Regions from separate parts of the Mesorhizobium sp. ESP6-5 genome, predicted to be linked through region 2. Evidence: riboswitches for the same ligand, from Rfam matches in the RefSeq annotation. Region 2 holds a riboswitch; the other holds the start of a gene.

Region 1 (7,188 bases), on a different contig from region 2:
GGTCGGCGTCGGCATCGTGCGCGGGTCCGAAGTGAACAGGTTGCGGCCGGTGGGCAGCACGTCGGAACGGCCGCGCGCGGGGGCGCCGGCCGGGCCTGCCTTGACGTGGCGGCCGTCGAGTGCGTCGAGAAATGCGGCCTTTTCGGTCTCGGCGCTTTGCCGGCGCATAAGGTCGGGCTCGTCCTCGGCTGCACGGCCATAGACATGCAGCCCGTCCTTGATGGCGAAATCCTTGAGATCGCAGAGCCAGGCATCGATGCGGCGCAGCGCCTCGTCCGGCGCGTCGGTGCCGGCGACGCCTGCCTCCACGGCGAGGCCTGTCGTCTGCGCGGTTTCGATGATCAGCCTGGCCAGGCGGTCGCGGCGGCGGCGGTCAAGCCCATCCGCCTGCGCGTATTCGTCGACCAGCCGTTCAAGCTTGTGCTGGTTCTCGTCCAACCCGGCGCCGGTCAGCGGCGGGGGCAGATGGCCGAGCGTGACGGCGGCGATCCGCCGCTTCGCCTGTGCCGCCTCGCCGGGATTGGAGACGATGAAGGGATAGATGACGGGTAATGCGCCGGTGACGATCTCGGGGAAGCAGGTTTGCGAGAGCGCAACCGTCTTGCCCGGCAGCCATTCCAGCGTGCCGTGCGCACCGACATGGATGAGAGCGTGAGTGCCGAGCGATTTGCGCAGCCAGAGGCCGAAGGCGAGCAATGCATGGCGCGGCGGCAGCACCGGGTCGTGGTAATCGGCGCGGCGGTCGGCCGAGCGGCCACGGTCGGGAGCGAGCGCCACGGTGATATTGCCGAAGATTGCGGCGCGGAAGGGGAAGTGGTTTTCCAAGCCAGCCAGCGAAGGTTGGCGTTCCGTCGCGCCCCCCTCTGTCCTGCCGGACATCTCCCCCACAGGGGGGGAGATCGGCAGTGTGACAGCCGGCTCTTCCCCTGCGTCCTTGATGGTCAGCGAAAGCGGCGATCGGAGGGCAATCTCCCCCCTCGTGGGGGAGATGTCCGGCAGGACAGAGGGGGGCGCCTCGCGCAAACCTGTCCCCTCTGCCTTTCCCCAAGCGGCTTCTACCGCGGCAATTGCTGCGGGCGGTAGCTCCTTCGAAAACCCCAAATAATCCTGCAACGCCAGTCCGTGCCCGCCGCTTGCCAGCAAATCCAGCAACTCACGTGCCGTTTGCGGAATCCCCTCAACGGCATAGCCCTCTTCCTTGAGATCATGCAGCATGGCAAGCACGCTGGACGGCACGTCGAGCCCGACGGCGTAGCCGGTGCGGCCGGGCGCGCTGGGATAATCCGGGATGAGGATCGCCAGCTTGCGCTCGGCGCGGGGCGTTGCTCGCAGCCGGATAAAGGCCGCGACGCGGTTCGCCACTTGCGCCACGCGATCCGGTTCCGGCCGGTTGGCGAAGGCGCGATGGCCTAGCGCCGGGTCAACCTCGCTTTCGTCCTTGAATGAGATCGCGCCAGCCAGGATGCGGCCGTCGAGTTCGGGCAGCACGACATGCATGGCGAGGTCGGCGGGCGCCAGCCCGCGCTGGTTGGCCTGCCAGACGTCGCGGCGGGTGGTGGCGACGATGACCTGGAAAACCGGCACGCCGGCGCGGTCGAACAGGGTTTCGACGCCGGGCTCGGCGCCGGATGCGAAGGCTGTGGCGGTAATGATGGCGGCGGGCTTTAGCGATGCGATGGCGTTTTCGACGAACCCTAGGGACGCTGGGTCCTTCAGGCTGGAAAGGAAGATCGGAACCGGGAGCATGCCGCGCTGCTCCAGCGCATCAAAAAGCGCATCGATGGGGGCGACATCGGCGGCCAGCAGCATCGAACGGTAGAAAAGGATAGGGATGATGGGCGCGCCGAACTTGTCGGCGCCGAGTTCCGACTTTTCTACGACGCCAAATGCCGGTTGATAGTAACCCGCTTTCGGCACCTTGACCGGCTCGGCCACGGCCACGTCCGATCCGGCAAGCGACGCAAGCCTATGCACCAGCGCGCTCATATTGGCCGGTCCGCCTTCGCGGAAATAGTTGAGCAGCCCGTCCAGTTCCTCGCGCGGCAGCGTCGAGGCTTCGATCAGCCTGATGTCCTCGTCATGGCTTTCACCGGGAAGCAGCGCCAGTTTTATGCCGCGCTCGCGGGCAACCGCGGCCAACTGGTCGCAGCCATAGCGCCACCAATCATAGCCGCCGAGAATGCGCACAAGGATGATCCTGGCGTGGCGGGCGACGCTGTCGACCCAGAGATCGACCGACATGGGATGGCGCAGGTCGCGCAGCGCAGCCAGCCGCATCGTGGGCAGCCGGTCGGCGTCGGCCTTCCATGCCGCGGCCAGTCCGGCAAGGTCGCTGTCGGTGAAGGACAGCGCCACCATGTCCGCCGGCGTCTGCCGAAGATCGACCGGCTCGGCGAGATCGTCGAGCGAGGCGGAAGTGGTGGTGAGGATGTGCATTGCGGTCCGTGTCTGAGCTCAGCCGGCGAGTATATGCTCGATCGCCGGGCGGTTCAGCCCCTTGAGCCCGATGACGACAAGGCGCGAGCGCCGGTCGTCGTCAGCCGTCCAGGCGCGGTCGTAATAATGGTTGACGCGCGGACCGACCGCCTGCAGCAAAAGCCGCATCGGCTTGCCGCCGACCTCGACGAAGCCTTTCACCCGCAGCACGTTCTCCTGTTCGGCCGCGATCGCGACGCGCTTTGCCAACTCGTCCGGATTGGCGATCGACGGAATGTCGATGACGAAGGAATCGAAATCATCGTGCTCATGGTCGAGTTCGTCGTCGTGATGGGTCTTGCGGTTCTCGATGTCGTCCTCGACGGCGAGACCGAGCCCGAGCAGCACCGAGGGATCGACCTTGCCATGAGACGTCGGCACGATCTTCACGGCGCGGGCGGAGTGTTCGTTGATAATGGCGTTGGCGCGGGCTGAACCGGCGGCATCCATCAGGTCGCTCTTCGACAGGATGATCAGGTCGGCGCAGGCAATCTGGTCCTCGAACACTTCCTCGACCGGGTCGTCATGGTCGAGGCTCTCGTCCTGCGCGCGCTGCGCCTGCAGGGCGTCCATGTCGTTGGCGACGCGGCCTTCCGCCAGTGCGGGACCGTCGACCACGGCGATGACGCCATCGACCGTTACGCGGCTCTTCACCGTCGGCCACTGGAAAGCCTGGACCAGCGGCTTGGGCAGAGCGAGGCCCGAGGTTTCGATCAGGATATGGTCGACCTTAGGCGTCAGCGACAGGATCTGGTCGAGCGCCGGCACGAAATCATCGGCCACGGTGCAGCAGATACAGCCATTGGCCAGTTCGACGATGTTTTCCTCTGGGCAGGTGTCGATGCCGCATCCCTTGAGGATCTCGCCGTCGATGCCGATGTCGCCGAACTCGTTGACGATGATGGCAATCCGCTTGCCGCCGGCGTTTTCCAGGAGATGGCGGACCAGCGTCGTCTTGCCGGCGCCGAGGAAGCCGGTGACGACGGTGCAGGGAACGCGGGACAGAGATGTTGTCATGATCAATCTTTCAGCATGTCGAGGGGAGGGATGCGGGCAACGAGGCCGCGCTTGAGGCTATCGGGTCTGCCTCGCCAGGGAATGAGGCCGTCGTTCGAGGTGGCGAAGAGTTTCGCGCCGGTGACGAGATCGGCGCCGCTGCTCGCGGTCAGATCGCCGAACACATAGCTCCAGCAGCCGTCGCGCAGGATCGCGGCGCTCAGCCGGCGCTTGCAATTGCCGAGGCATTCGACCGTGCGGATGCGAATCTTCTCGCCCGAGGCGGCTTGGCGCGTATCTTCGGCCAAAAGTTCGCCGGCCCGGGGATGGGCGTCGGAGCCGGTCTCGTCGCGACAGGAAGCGCAGACGATGACCGTGATGCCGGCCAGGGGATGATCCCCGCCGGACGAAATGTCGGTTGTTTCAGCCGAAAAACTGCTGTCGCGATCCACATCAGGCTCCTTGCCCGGAAAACCCGCCAGGCGATCGGATTCTTGCATTCCAGACGGCAGGTCTCCTGGCTCGCGGGTCATCGCCTTGGGTAGCCGCCTTCCCGGGACAATCCCAGTGGCTTTCGGCCTTGGCTCTTCGCTCACAGTTGCGGGGACAGCCGCGGATTTGGGATCTTCAATCCCGCACCGCATTCCCTCTTGGCTCCTCCCTTTGCCGAGAGGAGACCGTCTGGATGGGATTTAGGCTCTTGCGGGCAGCGGTGTCAACGCGAGCTTACGACACCGCGATGTCGGACAGCGCCGGGCCGAGGTCGCCGGCAGGCGTTATTTCCATGCGCTCGAGGCCAAGCCAGCCCTGCATCTGCTTCAATTCCTCGAAGAGCTGGGCTGCGGTTTCGGGCGGTGCGCCGGGCTCGGCGTAGGCGGCATGGACGCGCAGGACACTGGCCGGCCGGTCAGCCTTGAGGTCGACGCGCGCCACGATCCTGTCGCCGAGCAGGAAAGGCAGGACATAGTAGCCGTATTGGCGCTTGTCGGCCGGCGTGTAGATTTCGATGCGGTAATGGAAGTCGAACAGCCGCTCCGAGCGCGAACGCTCGAAGACGACCGGATCGAACGGCGCCAGCAGAGCGCGGGCCTCGATCTTGCGCGGGATACGGGCGTCCTTGTGAAGGTAAGCCGGCTTGTCCCAGCCCTCGACACGGACCGGCAGCAAGTCGCCGAGCTCGACCAGTTCCTCCAGCCGGCCTTTCATGTCGGCCGGCGAGAGTCGAAAATAATCGCGCAGGTCGCCTGATGTCGCCACGCCATGGGCACGGGCGGAAATGCGCAGCAATTCGCGGTGCGCGTCCTCAGGCGTCGGTACCGGCAGATCGAGGATCGCCTGCGGCAGCACGCGCTCCGGCAGGTCGTAAAAGCGCTCGAAGCCGCGCCGGTGCGCGGTGGTGATGCGCCCGGCCCAGAACAGCCATTCGAAGGCGTGCTTGGCATGGCTCCAACCCCACCAGCCACCGGAGCCTTTCTGGCCTTCGAGCGCCGAAGCGGCGATCGGCCCGCGCGTGACGACCTCGCGGTAGATCTCTTCTATATAGGCGGCGTGCTCGCGGCCCCATTTGGCCAGCCCCAGATACATTTCATCGCCTTGCTCGGCGCGCTGCATGCGCCAGCGCATCAGTGGGTAGGTCTCGACCGGCAGGAACGAGGCTTCATGCGCCCAATATTCGAAGACGGTGCGCTTGCGCGTCACGGCGGCGTTGTCGAGCAAAGCGAGGGGATAGGGGCCGAGACGCGAATAGAGCGGCATGTAATGAGCGCGCACCACCGCACTGACGGAATCGATCTGCAACAGGCCGGTGCGGGACAGAACGCGGGCGAAATGGCGGCGGTCCGGCGTGCCGGCGGGGCGGGGATCGAGAAATCCCTGGGCGGCGAGCGCGATGCGCCGCGCGGCGGCAAGCGAGATCTTTTCCTTCATTCGGATGCGTCCCTGATGGACCTGTCTGGCGTCATTGCTCGGCGTGATTCCCGTCCATGCTAGCAGGGTTTTGGCGGCAACCCTGTCAGGAGAGAAAAGTGGAGTTAAAAGCGAAGGAAATCAAACAGGAGCGGATGGGACCAGTTTCTCCCGGAATGCCGTCCAGCTCGGTGTTTTGAACAAGGTTTGACTTGCTTCGCTGGAAGTGCTGCGCTAACCCTCGCCGCGTTGCAGCATAGGCCCCTTAAAACGGTTCAGCGGTTAATCTGTCACGCTTCCGCATTAAGGTTCGGTGCTGTAGTCAAAATGGATTGGCGCCAACGGAAAGCCGCTGCATGAACGCACTTCTCAGTTCGTACCTGCCCATCGTCCTGTTTATCGGCGTGGCACTGGTCGTCGGCCTGGCGCTGCTGGCGGCTCCGTTCCTGGTGGCGTATCGCAACCCCGATCCCGAAAAGCTTTCCGCCTACGAGTGCGGTTTCAACTCGTTCGACGATGCCCGCATGAAATTCGACATCCGCTTCTACCTGGTGTCGATCCTGTTCATTATATTTGACCTGGAAGTTGCCTTCCTCTTCCCCTGGGCAGTGTCCTTCTCGAAGATCGGCATGCTCGGTTTCTGGTCAATGATGGTGTTTTTGGCAGTGCTGACCATCGGCTTTGCCTATGAATGGAAAAAAGGAGCGCTGGAATGGGATTGAACGACAGTTCAGGCACCCTCGTCGCGCCGAAGCCCAAAGGTATTATCGATCCCAACACCGGCAGGCCGGTGGGGGAGGACGATCCCTTCTTCCTCGAAATCAACAATGAGCTTGCCGACAAGGGTTTTCTGGTCACCTCGACCGAGGCGCTGATCACCTGGGCGCGCAGCGGCTCGCTGATGTTCATGACCTTCGGTCTGGCTTGCTGCGCGGTCGAGATGATCCACACCTCGATGCCGCGCTACGATTCGGAGCGGTTCGGTGTCGCGCCGCGCGCGTCTCCGCGCCAGTCCGACATCATGATCGTCGCCGGCACGCTGACCAACAAGATGGCGCCGGCGCTGCGCAAGGTCTACGACCAGATGCCGGAGCCGCGCTACGTCATCTCGATGGGCTCCTGCGCCAATGGCGGCGGCTACTATCACTATTCCTATTCGGTGGTGCGTGGCTGCGACCGGGTCGTGCCGGTCGACATCTATGTGCCCGGCTGCCCGCCGAGCGCCGAAGCCCTGCTCTATGGCATTCTTCTGCTGCAGAAGAAGATCCGCCGCACCGGCACGATCGAACGGTAAATCCATGGCCGCCTCCTTAAGCGAACTGTCGACCTATCTCGGCGAGAAGCTGCCTGGCCGCTTCGGCGATGCGGTATTCGCCTATGGCGAGCTCACCGTTCACGTCGAGCCTCAAAACCTGATCGAGGTGATGACCTTCCTGCGCGACGATGCGCGCTGCCAGTTCATCTCGATCATCGATGTCTGCGGTGCCGACTACCCGTCGCGGGCCAAGCGCTTCGACGTCGTCTATCACCTGCTTTCGCCGAAGCAGAATGTGCGCATTCGCATCAAGGTGCAGACCGACGAGGAGACGATGGTGCCTTCGATCACCGGCGTCTATCCCGGCGCCGACTGGTTCGAGCGCGAAACCTACGATCTCTATGGCGTGCTGTTTTCGGGCCATCCGGACCTGCGCCGCCTGCTGACCGACTACGGTTTCGAGGGCCATCCGCTGCGCAAGGATTTCCCGCTGACCGGTTTCGTCGAAGTGCGTTACGACGACGAAGCCAAGCGCGTCATCTACGAGCCGGTGGAAC
Region 2 (7,188 bases):
ATAGCGATGCGCCGGCAATATAGACCAGTTCGTCCGCCGCCGACTCGAAGGCGAAGGCGGTGTTCATCTCGGACCGGCCCCGGAAAATCTCGGTCCAGCGCGCCCGCACCATGGCCGGCATGCTTGGCATTGCCGCGGCCAGCAGCGCCGACGCGAACAGCGTCCATACCGGCCAGTCTTGATTGGCCGATGCGATCAGGGCCGCGAATGCGAGCACGGAGATGATGGTGGTGGGTACGACAACCCGCGTCTGGCCGAGGCGGTCGACCAACCTCGATATCTGCGGCGCCAGGAAGGCATTGGCCAAGGCGAATGTCGCCGAAACCGCACCCGCCAGCCAGTATTCGCCACGCGTCTGCGACAGCATCGCCACGATGCCGATCGGCGCCATGGCGATCGGCAGGCGCGCCATGAAGCCGGTGGCGGCAAAGCCCGTGGCTCCGGGAGCGCGAAAGATTTCCGAATAGGGGTTTTGCATGATCCTGTTCCTCGACAAGGGGCGATTCGACAATTACATACGAGACGTATAAGTGTTAAATAGAGGATACGTCGCGTATGTCAATTGGCATACGGAGCGTATGTAAGTAAGGCCAGAAGCATGCATCGACCGCGCAAGGAGATGATCGCCGAGACACGCGCCAAGCTGATCGCCGCGGCGCGCCAGGCTTTCGGCACCATCGGCTATGCCGAAGCGTCGATGGATGATTTCACCGCGTCGGCCGGGCTGACGCGCGGCGCCCTTTATCATCACTTCGGCGACAAGAAGGGACTGCTTGAGGCGGTTATCGCCGAAATCGACGCGGAAATGGCGGCCCGGGTGAATGAGGTCGCGTCGCGGGCGCCGACCCGCTGGCAGCATTTCGTGGACGAATGCACCACCTATATCGAAATGGCGCTGGAGCCGGAAATCCAGCGCATCATGTTCCGGGATGGTCCGGCTGTGCTGGGCGATCCGGCACTGTGGTCGAATGCCAATGCCTGCGTCGGTTCAATGACCGATCATCTGACAGCGCTGCAGCGGGAAGGGGTGGTCGTCCCCGGCGTCGACCCGGAGTCGGCAGCGCGGCTGATCAATGGGGCGAGCAGCCAGGCCGCGCAGCGCATCGCCAATTCGCAAGATCCCGAAACGACATCGAAGATGGTGGTGGCCGCGTTCAAGCAATTGCTCGAAGGCCTGCTGAAAAAGCCGGAAGCGCTTTCAAGATGAACCACCATGGCAGTCCCGCCACTGCCTGCAATTGACAATAGCCGGTTTGAGCGCATCCTCCGCAGCCATCTCTGAGGGGAGATTCGGGGCATGTGGGATTTCGATATCGGCAGGTCGGTGTCCATCATGATGCGGACCTGGCCTTTCATTGTCTTTCGCATGATCGTCTATTTCGGCATCACGCTGGCCTACATCGTGGCCACCGGCACCGGCGCCTCCGTCGGCTATGGCGTCGGCCATATTTCCACCGATCCCGACGGACCATTGTCTTTTGCGATGTGGGGCGGCGTGGTCGGTTTCGGCATCGTCTCGATCGCCGTCTACTGGATCCGCGAATACATTCTCTACGTCGTCAAGGCGGGCCATATCGCCGTCATGGTGCATCTGATCGACGGCAATGATATTCCCCACGGCCAGAACCAGATCGCCTACGCGAAAGAGGTCGTGACCGAGCGTTTTGCCGAGGCCAACATCCTTTTCGTCGTCGACCAATTGGTCAAGGGCGCCATACGCGCCATCACCGGCCTGCTCGGCGGCATCGCGGCCTTCCTGCCCATTCCTGGCCTGAGCGGCCTGGTTTCGTTCCTCAACACGGTGATTCGCCTGTCGCTGACCTATGTCGACGAGATCATTCTCGGCTACAACATCCGCATCAGTTCGTCCTCGCCGTTCGAAACCGCGCGCCAAGGCGTTGTGCTCTACGCCCAGAACGGCAAGACCATGGTCAAGAATGCCGTCTGGCTAGGGGTCATCATGTGGGGCGTGTCGTTCGTGATTTTCCTGCTGATGCTGGCTCCGGCAGCCGCTATTCTTTACGTCATGCCCGGGCAGCTCGCCGGCTGGGCTTTCGTGCTGGCAATCGTCTTTGCCTGGGCTTTCAAGGCGGCCTTCATTGAGCCGTTCGCCATTGCCTGCCTGATGCAGGTCTATTTCAAGACCATCGAGGGTCAGGTGCCCGATGCCGCCTGGGACGCCAGGCTGGCCGAAGCCTCGTCGAAGTTCAGGGAACTCAAGGACAAGGCGCTCTCCACTTTCGGCGGTTCGCGCTGGGGCACGGCCGGCGCGACGCGCTGATCGGCTAGGCTCGCGGGCGCACCGGCGGCGGTACCGAGGCGCGCCACTGCTGATTTGAGCGGCGCTTCGCCTTGTCCGCGAAAAGTCTCGCTCATGATAAGCTCGGGCAACGGCAGCCGCCGGCCCCAGCCGTGTGTTTCGAGATCCGGCTTCGGTGCGAATTCGGAAACGCGGCCGACGCAGAGATAGGCGATCGGCGTCACTTGATCGGGAATACCCAGCAAGCTTTTCAGCGCTTGCGCCTCGATGATGCTGACCCAGCCGACGCCGACGCCCTCGGCGCGTGCCGCCAGCCAGAAATTCTGCACCGCGCAGACCGTGCTGTAGAGATCCATCTCCGGATTGTGCCAGCGCCCCAGCGGCGAGCCTTTCGAGCGCTCGCGGTCGCAGGTGATGCAGATGTTGAGCGCGCTTTCGCAAATGCCTTCCAGCTTAAGCTTGCGGTAGAGCGCCTGCCGTTCTGCCTCGATTTCAGGCAGTTCCCGTTCTCGCGCGGCCAGGAACAGGTCGCGCACTTCCGCCCGCCGCGCGGCATCGCGAATGACGATGAAATTCCAAGGTTGCATGAAGCCGACCGATGGCGCGTGGTGGGCGGCAAGCAGCAGCCGCGCCAGCACCTCGTCGTCAATGGCCTCCGATGTAAAATGGCTGCGGACGTCGCGCCGCGTGAAGATGGCGCGGTAAACAGCGTCGCGCGCAATCTGGTCAAATCCATCGCCCATTGGAGTGGTCATAGCTTCCGGCATCGCTTGTCCCCTTGCGATTGCAATCGATGTCATCCGCCTGACCATGCGGATGACGATGCCTGCCAGGCCGGTCTTCTGGCTCGGGATCAACCCGCGTCCGGTGCCTTCCCGTCATCGACAGTGGCATTTACCGGCGCGGTCCCCCTCACAGCGTTGGGCACGCCACGGAGTTCAACCGTGTTCCCGATTCTCCCGCCAGGGCATTTGCAGCCAAGTGGAATCACTTGGCGTCGCAAAATGCGGCTAAAACAAACAGCCCGGCGGGCACCAGGCAGTGGTTGCGACCTTACGCCGAAGGGCCGGCGCCGCCAATGCCCGCAGCGACATCAATGGACGCAGGTTCGATTTTCCCCAGCGATCAAGCCGCGACGCATGGCCATCACGGCGCCGGGGCACTAGATAGGGGGCATGGCCACCCGTCTCTACACGCACCCGATCTTTCTCGAACACATCACGCCGCCCGGTCACCCCGAGCGGCCCGACCGCCTGCGCGCCATCGAGCGCGTGCTCGACGACGAAGCTTTTGCCGCGCTTGACCGCGTCGAGGCACCGCAAGGCGACGAGGCGACCATCCTCTACGCGCATCCCGCCGATTTCGTCGCGCGTGTCCGCGCCGCCATCCCCGACGAAGGCATTGCCCGCATCGACGCCGACACCACCGCCAGCCCGAAAAGCTGGCAAGCGGTGATTACGGCGATCGGTGCCGCCAATGCCGCCGTCGACGACGTCTTTGCGGGCCGTGCCGACAACGTTTTCGTCGCCGCCCGTCCGCCCGGCCACCATGCCGAAAAGACCACGGCCATGGGTTTCTGCTTCTTCAACACGGCGGCAATCGCAGCGCGCCATGCGCAGAAGAAGCACGGCGCCGAGCGTGTCGCTGTCGTCGACTGGGACGTGCACCACGGCAACGGCACGCAGGATATTTTTTGGGACGATCCCTCGGTGCTCTATTGCTCGACGCACCAGATGCCGCTTTATCCCGGCACGGGCGCGAAGAGTGAGACCGGCGCCGGCAACATCGTCAATGCGCCGCTGGCGCCTCGGACGGGCAGCGAGGTGTTTCGCGATGCGTTCCTGTCGCGCGTGCTGCCGGCACTCGACAATTTCGCGCCGGATCTGATTATCGTTTCGGCCGGCTTCGACGCGCACCATCGCGACCCGCTGGCGGAAATCAATCTGACCGAGAACGATTTCGACTGGGCGACCGGCCAGCTGATGCAGCGCGCCGCAATCCACGGCGGCAACCGGCTCGTCAGCCTGCTCGAGGGCGGCTACGATCTGCAGGGATTGGCATTTTCGGTCGCCGCCCATGTCGGGCGACTGATGAAAGGATGAATGATGACCGGTGAGATCAACGAAGACGTCAAGGCGATGAGCTTTGAACAGGCACTCGACGCACTGGAGAAGATCGTCGATGATCTGGAGCGTGGCGACGTACCGCTCGACCAGTCGATCCGGATTTACGAGCGCGGCGAGGCGCTGAAGGTTCATTGCGACCGGCTGCTGAAGGCCGCCGAGGACAAGGTCGAGAAGATCAGGCTGTCGCGCGACGGCAAGCCGGTTGGAACCGAGCCGCTCGACGCGGACTGAGGTCCGGAGCAGCCTTACCGGTTTTTGGACACGATCATCATTGAGGATACAGTTCGTCCCGATTGAAACGGACAAGAGGAGATACGGAAGCGATGTGCAGAAACATCAAGACCCTGTTCAATTTTGATCCGCCGGCAACCAACGACGAAGTCCGCGACGCGGCACTGCAGTTTGTCCGCAAGCTGAGCGGCACGACGCGGCCTTCTGCCAAGAACCAGCATGCGTTCGATCATGCGGTCGAAGCCATCGCGGCATCCGCACGCGAATTGCTCGATTCCCTCGAAACCCACCAGCATCCTCGCAATCGCGAAGAGGTGGCGGCCAAATTAAAAGCGAAAGCGGCGATCCGGTTCGCCTGATATGCCCAAGCGCCCACTGACCGCTGACGAGGAGAGTTCATGAGCTTCTTCCCCGGCAAGGACCCTGAGGCCGGCGATGCCTTCGCCAGCGACCAGATCGAGCTGATGGTTATCCCTAACGCCAAGGACATTGGCGGTTTCGAGGTGCGTCGCGCCTTGCCGACCGCCAAGCGGCGCCTGGTCGGGCCGTTCATCTTCTTCGATCGAATGGGTCCCGCGATCATGCGCGCCGGCCAGGCGCTCGATGTCCGCCCGCACCCGCATATCGGCCTGTCGACCGTGACCTATCTGTTCGACGGCACGATCAGGCATCGCGATTCGCTCGGCACCGAGATGGTCATCCAACCCGGCGACGTGAACCTGATGACGGCTGGTCGCGGCATCGTCCACTCCGAGCGCACGCCGCAGGAATTGCGCGGCGCGCCGATGTCGATCTCCGGCCTGCAGACCTGGTTGGCTCTGCCGGACGGCAAGGAAGAGGTGGCACCGGTGTTCGAGAACACAGCGGCGCTGCGGCTTCCCGAAATCGACGCCGAAGGCGTCAGCGGCCGCGTCGTCATCGGCGATTTCCAGGGGTTGCGGTCTCCGGTGCGGGCCGATTCCGAAACACTCTATGCAGATTTGCGGCTGGCGCCTGGCGCCAGCGTCAAAATCCCGCCCGATGCCGAGGAGCGCGCCATCTACACGCTGGAGGGCGAGGTTTCGATTTCGGGTGATGCCTTTCCAGCGGAACGGCTGCTGGTGTTCCGGCCCGGCGACGAGATCATCATATCGTCATCGATGGGTGCGCATTTCATGCTGTTCGGCGGCGCGTCTCTCGGTTCGAAGCGCTACATCTGGTGGAATTTCGTTTCCTCGTCCAAGGAGCGCATCGAGCAGGCCAAGCAGGAATGGAAGACCGGCCGCTTCGATATCGTTCCTGGCGATGAGAAAGAATTCATCCCGCTGCCGGAAGGCTGAGAAGATCGGTGAGGGGCTGACCGTCCGCGTCAGCGACACGCATTTACTTTCGCCGGCCGGCGGCCTATCCCGCCGATGAACAGAAAGTCTGGGCCCAACGTGAACGCAACGCCGCATACGCCGCTTCTCGACAGGGTTCGCGTCCCGGCCGACCTGCGCACGCTGGCCGAGAGCGACTTGCCGCAACTGGCATCAGAGCTTCGCCTCGAACTGATCGACGCGGTGTCGCGCACCGGCGGCCATCTCGGTGCCGGCCTTGGCGTGGTCGAACTGACGGTGGCACTGCATTATGTCTTCAACACACCCGATGACCGGCTGATCTGGGATGTCGGCCACCAGGCCTATCCACACAAGATACTGACCGGCCGTCGCGACCGCATCCGCACCTTGCGCCAGGAAGGCGGGTTGTCGGGCTTCACCCGCCGAGCCGAGAGCGAATATGACCCGTTCGGCGCCGCCCACTCCTCGACATCGATATCGGCCGGCCTCGGCATGGCCGCCGCCCGCGACCTCTCAGGCGGGCGCAACAATGTCATCTCCGTCATCGGCGACGGCGCCATGTCGGCCGGCATGGCTTATGAGGCGATGAACAATGCCGGCGCGCTCGATGCGCGCCTCATCGTCATCCTCAACGACAATGACATGTCGATCGCCCCGCCAACCGGCGCCATGAGCGCCTATCTGGCGCGTCTGGCTTCCGGCAAGGCCTATGTCGGCCTGCGCGACTTCGGCAAGAAGCTGACCTCCTATCTCGGCAAGCGAGCCGATCGAGCCATCACCCGCGCGGTCGAGCATGCGCGCGGTTACGTCACCGGCGGCACCTTGTTCGAGGAACTCGGCTTCTATCACATCGGCCCGATTGACGGTCACAATCTGGAGCATCTCATCCCGGTCCTGAAAAATGTCCGTGACAACGGCAAGGGTCCGGTGCTGATCCATGTCGTCACCCAGAAGGGCAAGGGCTACGCGCCGGCGGAAGCGGCCGCCGACAAGTATCATGGCGTCAACAAATTCGACGTCATCACCGGCGCACAGGCCAAGGCGCCGGCCAATGCACCGGCCTACACCAAGGTGTTTGCCGAAAGCCTGATCCAGGAGGGCCGCGAGGACGACCGCATCGTCGCCGTCACCGCCGCCATGCCGGGCGGCACCGGCCTCGACCTGTTCGGCGAGGTGTTTCCGTCAAGGACTTTCGACGTCGGCATTGCCGAGCAGCATGCGGTGACCTTCGCCGCCGGCCTGGCGACGGAAG

What was found. Region 2 has a riboswitch for cobalamin ahead of bluB (5,6-dimethylbenzimidazole synthase). Riboswitches for the same ligand answer to the same signal wherever they lie in the genome.
Region 1: another riboswitch for cobalamin. It lies ahead of LB524_RS01105 (DUF1636 family protein); the one in region 2 lies ahead of bluB (5,6-dimethylbenzimidazole synthase).

The regions. Positions count from the first base shown of each region.
Region 1 covers NZ_JAIUGR010000001.1:228,585-235,772, reverse strand. The annotation lists gene LB524_RS01115 (cobaltochelatase subunit CobN) at 1-2,436, opposite strand, end outside; gene cobW (cobalamin biosynthesis protein CobW) at 2,455-3,492, opposite strand; gene LB524_RS01105 (DUF1636 family protein) at 3,495-3,923, opposite strand; cobalamin riboswitch at 3,961-4,168, opposite strand; gene LB524_RS01100 (winged helix-turn-helix domain-containing protein) at 4,198-5,397, opposite strand; gene LB524_RS01095 (NADH-quinone oxidoreductase subunit A) at 5,733-6,098, shown strand; gene LB524_RS01090 (NuoB/complex I 20 kDa subunit family protein) at 6,089-6,670, shown strand; gene LB524_RS01085 (NADH-quinone oxidoreductase subunit C) at 6,675-7,188, shown strand, end outside.
Region 2 covers NZ_JAIUGR010000002.1:44,403-51,590, reverse strand. The annotation lists gene LB524_RS02675 (MFS transporter) at 1-478, opposite strand, end outside; gene LB524_RS02670 (TetR/AcrR family transcriptional regulator) at 599-1,207, shown strand; gene LB524_RS02665 (hypothetical protein) at 1,298-2,281, shown strand; partial or broken gene bluB (5,6-dimethylbenzimidazole synthase) at 2,398-3,003, opposite strand; cobalamin riboswitch at 3,075-3,257, opposite strand; gene LB524_RS02655 (histone deacetylase family protein) at 3,436-4,362, shown strand; gene LB524_RS02650 (exodeoxyribonuclease VII small subunit) at 4,366-4,617, shown strand; gene LB524_RS02645 (DUF2277 domain-containing protein) at 4,710-4,976, shown strand; gene LB524_RS02640 (pirin family protein) at 5,016-5,936, shown strand; gene dxs (1-deoxy-D-xylulose-5-phosphate synthase) at 6,012-7,188, shown strand, end outside.